DNA from 3 places in the Pantoea sp. X-Soil-OKNW-556 genome. Region 3 is predicted to be linked to each of the others. Evidence: predicted binding sites of a transcription regulator. Region 3 holds the regulator's gene; each other region holds the start of a gene.
What was found. Region 3 encodes sigma-54, which starts transcription at its own class of promoters, with help from an activator protein. Its sites were predicted from a motif close to GTTGGCACANNTTTCGCTNT; they were not measured.
Positions count from the first base shown of each region.

Region 1: a site for sigma-54 is predicted at 1,347-1,366, ahead of AC6I8T_RS13060 (branched-chain amino acid ABC transporter substrate-binding protein). Genes of this name have one in related genera too.
Region 2: a site for sigma-54 is predicted at 1,097-1,116, ahead of AC6I8T_RS04240 (gamma-glutamyltransferase family protein). Genes of this name have one in related genera too.

Region 1 covers NZ_AP035990.1:2,761,300-2,763,569, forward strand. The annotation lists gene AC6I8T_RS13055 (ABC transporter permease subunit) at 1-37, opposite strand, end outside; gene AC6I8T_RS13060 (branched-chain amino acid ABC transporter substrate-binding protein) at 120-1,235, opposite strand; gene AC6I8T_RS13065 (AMP nucleosidase) at 1,571-2,270, shown strand, end outside.
Region 2 covers NZ_AP035990.1:957,662-959,931, forward strand. The annotation lists gene AC6I8T_RS04240 (gamma-glutamyltransferase family protein) at 1-1,064, opposite strand, end outside; gene hpxU (MurR/RpiR family transcriptional regulator HpxU) at 1,185-2,024, shown strand; gene AC6I8T_RS04250 (transporter substrate-binding domain-containing protein) at 2,217-2,270, shown strand, end outside.
Region 3 covers NZ_AP035990.1:565,616-567,885, forward strand. The annotation lists gene hpf (ribosome hibernation promoting factor) at 42-329, opposite strand; gene rpoN (RNA polymerase factor sigma-54) at 351-1,784, opposite strand; gene lptB (LPS export ABC transporter ATP-binding protein) at 1,833-2,270, opposite strand, start outside.

The DNA.
Region 1 (2,270 bases), 2.2 Mb from region 3:
GGCCGTTCACCAGTTGCTGAAGAAAGAAGGCGTCCATATGCAAGTCCCGTGCTTAAGGGGAGCGCAAACCTCGCGCCCAATCGCGAATGGCCCCGCTGCACGCGGGGCCGCGTGTCAGCTTACAGCTGGTGATATTTGCCTTTATCGTCCCACTGGTAGACCACGTAATCCGAGACTTTCAGGTCGCCTTTGCCATCCCAGGCTTTTTTACCCATTACGGTATCGACGCTATTCGCTTTCAGCCAGTCGCTGGCTTTGGCGTTATCTTTCCCTGCGGCTTTATACGCAGCGGCCAGTGCCTGCACCGAGGCGTAGGCATACAGGGTGTAACCTTCCGGCTCAAAACCACCCGCGCGGAACTTGGCGATCACCGCTTTACCATCCGGGATCTGACGCGGGTCCTGACCAAAGGTCATGTAGACCCCTTTGGTGTATTGTGGGCCACCGGCAGCAGTCACCATATCTTCCGTCACGATGCAGTCACCGGAGAAGAAGGCAGCCGTAACGCCCTGCTCACGCATCTGACGCACCAGAGGCCCCGCTTCCGGGTGGCAACCGCCAAAGTAGACCACATCCGGTTTCACCGAGGCGATTTTGGTAACCAGCGCGTTGAAGTCTTTCTCACCACGCGACAGACCTTCATATAACACCTCGTTGACGCCACGTTTTTCCAGCGCCGCTTTGGTCGCATCAGCCAGCCCCTGACCGTAGGTGTCTTTATCGTGGATCACCGCCACGCGTTTGGCCTTCAACTTATCGATGATGTAGTTAGCCGCAATCGCCCCTTGTTGGTCGTCACGGCCACACATACGGAACATGGTTTTCATGCCGCGTTCAGTGATTTGTGGGTTGGTGGAACCGGGGGTGATCGCCAGCACACCGGCATCGTCATACACTTCAGAGGCGGGCATGGTGGAGGAGGAGCAGAAGTGGCCGACCACCGCCAGCACTTTGTCCTGATCCACCAGACGGTTGGCTACCGCCACCGCCTGTTTTGGTTCACAGGCGTCATCGCCCTGCACCAGCACAATTTTCTCACCGTTAATGCCTCCGGCAGCGTTGATATCATCCGCCGCCTGAGTGGCACCTTTCCAATACTGTGCGCCGTAAGTGGCATTAGGGCCGGAAAAGGGTCCGGCTACACCAATTTTAATGTCTGCCTGGGCATAAAACGCCGCACTCAGGCAACCAGCAATCACGACCTTCAATGGTACTTGTATGAATTTCAAAGACATGCTTTCAATCCTCAACGGGTCAGGAACGGAGCCATACCACGGCCTGGGAGAAATCAATTTCTGAAACTTAACGAAGTGCGATGAGTGGCCAGCAGGGCCACGGTTAACGATTAAGCAAAAACCTCGCCAAAGGTAAGCATTGGTGACAAGTTTTTGCACCGACAGCGCGTTAAAGCGGCGGGAACACGTCTGCTGATCTTAACCATAGCCAGCGTTTGCCGACGCACCAGCACTCTGATGGTGCAGAATGCGGTCGATCACAGATTCTTCATGGTGCTGAGGGGTTTACCCGCTATGCTATAGCCAAATCGGCCCAAATTTCGGAGGGAGAACCTATGACTACACAACGGAACGGCATCAGCAGCCAGCAGGCGCTGGATGAACTGGAACGCCTGTACGACAACGCGGTTGCGGCTTTACGCAGCGCAATTCGTGACTTTACCGAACAGGGACGTCTGCCGGATGAAACGGCACGGCAGCAGGGATTGTTTGTTTACCCGGAACTGCGCCTTACCTGGGCGGGCGATGGCCCGCAGCAGAACCGCACCCGTGCCTGGGGCCGCTTCACCCATACCGGCAGCTACAGCACCACCATTACCCGTCCGGCCTTGCTGCGTCATTACCTGAGCGAGCAACTGTCGATGATTGAGAAAGAGTACGAGGTGGTGATTGAGGTCGGTCCCTCTCAGCAGGAGATCCCCTACCCTTACGTGATCGACGGTTCGGACCTGTCGCTGGATCGTTCCATGAGCGCCAGCATCGCCCGTCATTTCCCCACCACCGAGTTGTCGCAGATTGGTGATGAAACCGCCGATGGCCTGTTCAACGCCGACGCGCAGTTCCCGCTGTCGCATTTTGATGCGCTGCGTACCGACTTCTCGCTGGCGCGTCTGCGTCACTACACCGGCACCGCCGTTGAGCACTTTCAGCCGTTCGTGCTGTTCACTAACTACACGCGTTATGTCGATGAGTTTGTACGCTGGGCGATTGAGCAAGTACAGGATCCGAACACACCTTACGACAGCCTTGCCTGTG
Region 2 (2,270 bases), 390 kb from region 3:
ACTGCCAGCCCGCTGCTGTCCATCACCCCCATCCACACGGTATCACCGGGGCCTTTGCCGGTGCCCCAGGGGGCGGCGGTCGCATCATCAATCTGCGCGGCGAGGCCAGCCAGATGATCAGCATCCAGCAGGCTCTGCACATCAATGTCGATATGACGCGGATCGGTAATATGTTGGTCACGCAGGCCAAAGGCTTTCTTGGTGGCTTCAACGATGCGGTGCACGGTCTGCGCGTCATCCGCTTCCGCCATGTTGAGGCGATCGGTGATGCCGAGAATCGCCAGCGATACCAGCCCCTGGGTCGGCGGGGTCATGTTCCAGATGTCGCCTTCGCTGTGGGCCAGATGCAACGGCGTGCAGCGGCGTGCCTGTTGGCGTTGCAAATCTTCCAGCGTGATCGGCATACCCAGCGCGGACATCTCACGCGCCAGATGGTGCGCCAGCTCACCGCGATAAAAACTGTCTAACCCCTGTTCGCACAACAAACTCAGCGTGTTCGCCAGCGCCGGTTGGGTAAAGCGGCTGCCTGCGGCAGGTATTTCGCCATCGGGTAAAAAGTTGGCGGCAAAACCGGGCTGATCCTGTAATTCATCACGTTTCGCTGCTGTCGCTGCCGCCTGTGAAGCGGTGACGGGAATACCGTCGGCCGCGTAGCGGATGGCATCGCGCAGCAGACGTGCCAGCGGCAGTGCCGGGCTGCCCAACTCAGCAGAGAAGGCCAGCGCCTCCTGCCAGCCGCTGACGGTACCGGCCACGGTCAGGGCCGCTTTGGGGCCACGGTGTGGAATTTTTGTTGCGCCGTGGTAGAAATCAAAGTGCGCCAGTGAACCGGCAGCACCGCTGGCGTCAATGGCGATCGGATCACCACCGGGAGGCACGATCAGCCAGAAGCCATCGCCACCTAAACCATTCATATGCGGGTAAACCACGGCGACAGTGGCGGCAGCCGCCACCATAGCTTCGATGGCGTTGCCACCTTCGCGCAGCACGGCTAAGGCACTTTCACTGGCGAGATGATGCGGGGTTACGGCCATACCTAACGGGGCCATATTGCTCTGTATCATAGTGAACTCATTTTTGGGTACATGGCAAAGTTATAGCAAGAGCTGTTCCAGTTTTGGTCGGACACCATTGTGGATCGATTTATGCTAGCTTGTGATGAAACGAAAGTTACAGGACGAATGATGAAACAGCTAGATGAACGCCTCCGCAGTCACTATCCGCAACTGTCGCCGCAGGAGCAGCGCATTGCCGATTTTGTCTTTGACCATTTTGATGACCTGATCAGCTACAACAGCGCCGAGCTGGCGCGGCTGAGCGGGGTATCAAAAGCCACGGTGAGCCGGCTGTTTAAGCGCCTCGGTTACGAAAAATATAAAGACATGCGCGATGAATTGCGCACGCTGCGCCAGAGTGGCATGCCGTTGACCGACAACCGTGATGCTGTGCAGGGCAACACGCTGCTGTCGCGCCATTATAAGCAGGAGATGGCGAACCTGACGCAGTGGGTCAACGGCATCGACCCGCAGCAATTTGGTGAGGTGATTCAGGCGCTGGCACAGGCAAAACGCTTGTTTATCATTGGTATGCGTAACGCCTATCCGGTAGCGCTGCACCTGCGCCAACAGCTGATGCAGGCCCGTCCTCAGGTCCATGTGCTGCCGCAACCGGGTCAGACGCTGGGTGAGGAGCTGGTGGATATCACCCCTGATGATGTGGTGGTGGTGATGGCATTTCGTCGCCGTCCACGCATTATCCGTCCGTTGATGCAGCAGTTGCAGCAGAGCAACATTCCGGTACTGGCGCTGTGCGAACCCCAGGCGCAGGGCATCCTCACCCTGGCGCGTTGGCAGTTGTGTGCGCCGCTCGACAGCGTCTCCGCCTTCGATAGCTACGCTTCTGCCATGAGTCTGATTAACCTGCTGGCCAATGCGTTGCTGCATGAAATGTTGTCAGAGGGGCGTCAGCGAATTCACCAGATTGCCGACCTTTATCAGCATCTGGATGAGCTGGAACACCGTTAAAGGGCACCTTTTTGGTGCTTTGCACCTTTTTTGATCAGAATCACAGACGGGCAATGCGCCCGTTTTTTTTCGTCTGATAATGCAGAAACCCTGATTTTACGTGGAAGTGTTCTTTTTGTTTCGGTTGGCACATTAGTTGCAGAACGATTCATCAAGAATCTTTTGTTTCACATAAACTCACCGGGGTGCATAATGAAAAAAGTTTTAATGGCGGTAGCGGGCGCTGCTCTGATGATGGCGCAGGTT
Region 3 (2,270 bases):
CTCTGAGTACCGAACCTATCAGTACTCTGCAAGCGTGAAGGTTAGTGTTTTTTCAGTTTATCTTTATGTTTGGTCAACTGACGGGAAAGCTTGTCGATCAATCCGTCAATCGCCGCGTACATGTCTTCCGCTTCCGATGTCGCGTGCAATTCACCGCCGTTCACATGCAGTGTTGCATCAGCAATCTGCGTTACCTTTTCCACTTTCAGAACAATATAGACCTGATTAATCCGATCAAAATAGTGTTCCAGTTTGGCAAATTTGCTATTTACAAATTCGCGCAGCGGCTCGGTAATCTCTACATTCAGTCCGGTAAGGTTTATTTGCATAGGTCTTCCTTCTCAATACATTCAAACCAGCTGCTTGCGCTGATTCGAGGGCGGGATGGACAAAGACTCGCGATACTTAGCAACCGTACGGCGGGCCACCATGATGCCCTGTTCAGATAACATGGAGGTCAGTTTGCTGTCGCTCAAGGGTTTTGCGGGATTTTCCGCAGAGATCAATTTTTTCACCAACGCACGTATTGCCGTCGAGGAGGCTTCGCCGCCACCTTCGGTATTCACATGACTGGAGAAAAAATATTTCAGTTCAAAGATGCCACGCGGGCTATGCAAGTACTTCTGCGTGGTAACACGGGAAATGGTGGATTCATGCATATCCACGGCCTGGGCGATATCCGCCAGCACCATCGGACGCATGTACTCCTCGCCCTGTTCAAAAAACGCCTGCTGCTGCTCGACAATACAGCGAGTCACTTTCAGCAGCGTGTCGTTACGGCTCTCCAGGCTCTTAATCAGCCATTTGGCTTCCTGTAAATTGCTGCGGATAAACTGGCTGTCGCTGTCATTACGCGCCGCACCGCCCATCGCAGCGTAGTGCTGATTAATTTTGAGACGCGGTACGCTGTCGGCATTTAGCTCAACTGTCCAGCGGGTGCCGACCTTGCGTACCAGTACATCCGGGATGACATACTCAGGCTCGCTGGTGTTGACCGACTGACCTGGGCGCGGATCAAGCGACTGAATCAGCAACATTGCCTCTTTCAGCACATCTTCTTTCAGACGCGTCATGCGCATCAGGCTACGGAAATCGTGATTGGCCAGCAGATCGAGATGATCGCTCACAATCAACCGTGCTTCCGCCAGCATCGGCGTATCGGCGGCATATTGGGACAGCTGCACCAGCAGGCAATCACGCAAATCGCGTGCGCCAACGCCGACCGGATCAAAACGCTGTACGCGTTTCAATACCGCTTCCACTTCTTCCAGCGTCAGTTCTTCATCACCGATGCTGTCGCAAATATCCTGGAGCGTCACGGTGAGATAACCGGTGTCGTCAATGGCATCGACAATCGAAGTCGCAATGGCGCGGTCGGTATCGGTGAACGGTGTCAGCTCAACCTGCCACATCAGATAATCCTGCAACGACTGCGTGGTTTCGCCCTGATAGACCGGCAGCTCATCATCCTGGTAATCGGTACCCGTACCGGAAGGCGTTCCGGCGGTGTAGATTTCATCCCAGGTTGCATCGAGCGGCAGCTCTTCCGGCATGTCCTTCTGTTCCAGCGCCTCGCGGGTGTCGAGGGCTTCGCTTTCCTGATATTCGCGTGCGTCTACTTCTTCATGGAGTTCTGATTGTTCGAGCAATGGGTTGCTTTCCAGCGCCAGTTGTAATTCCTGCTGGAGTTCAAGCGTAGAGAGTTGCAGCAAGCGAATTGCCTGCTGCAACTGGGGTGTCATCGCCAGCTGTTGGCTGAGCCTGAGTTGCAAACCTTGCTTCATAATCCGGATTGAATTTCCTAAGCAAACGTCGGAGGTTCCGACACCTTATCAGAGTCTGAACTCTTCGCCCAAATAAACACGCTTAACCTGCTCATCTGCAAGTATTTCATCGGGTGTGCCGTGAGCAATCAGATGCCCCTGGCTGACGATGTAAGCGCGTTCACAAACGGCAAGGGTTTCGCGTACGTTGTGGTCGGTAATCAGCACACCCAACCCACTGTCGCGCAGATGTTCAATGATCTTCTTGATATCAATGACGGAAATCGGGTCAACACCGGCAAATGGTTCATCCAGCAGGATAAACTTAGGATTGGCAGCCAGCGCGCGGGCAATCTCGACACGACGGCGTTCACCGCCGGAGAGTGCCTGGCCCATGCTGTCACGCAGGTGTTCGATGTGGAACTCTTCCATCAGTTCGTTGGCTCGATCCTGACGCTGCTCTTCGCTGAGATCGTCACGGATCTGCAATACGGCCATCAGGTTGTC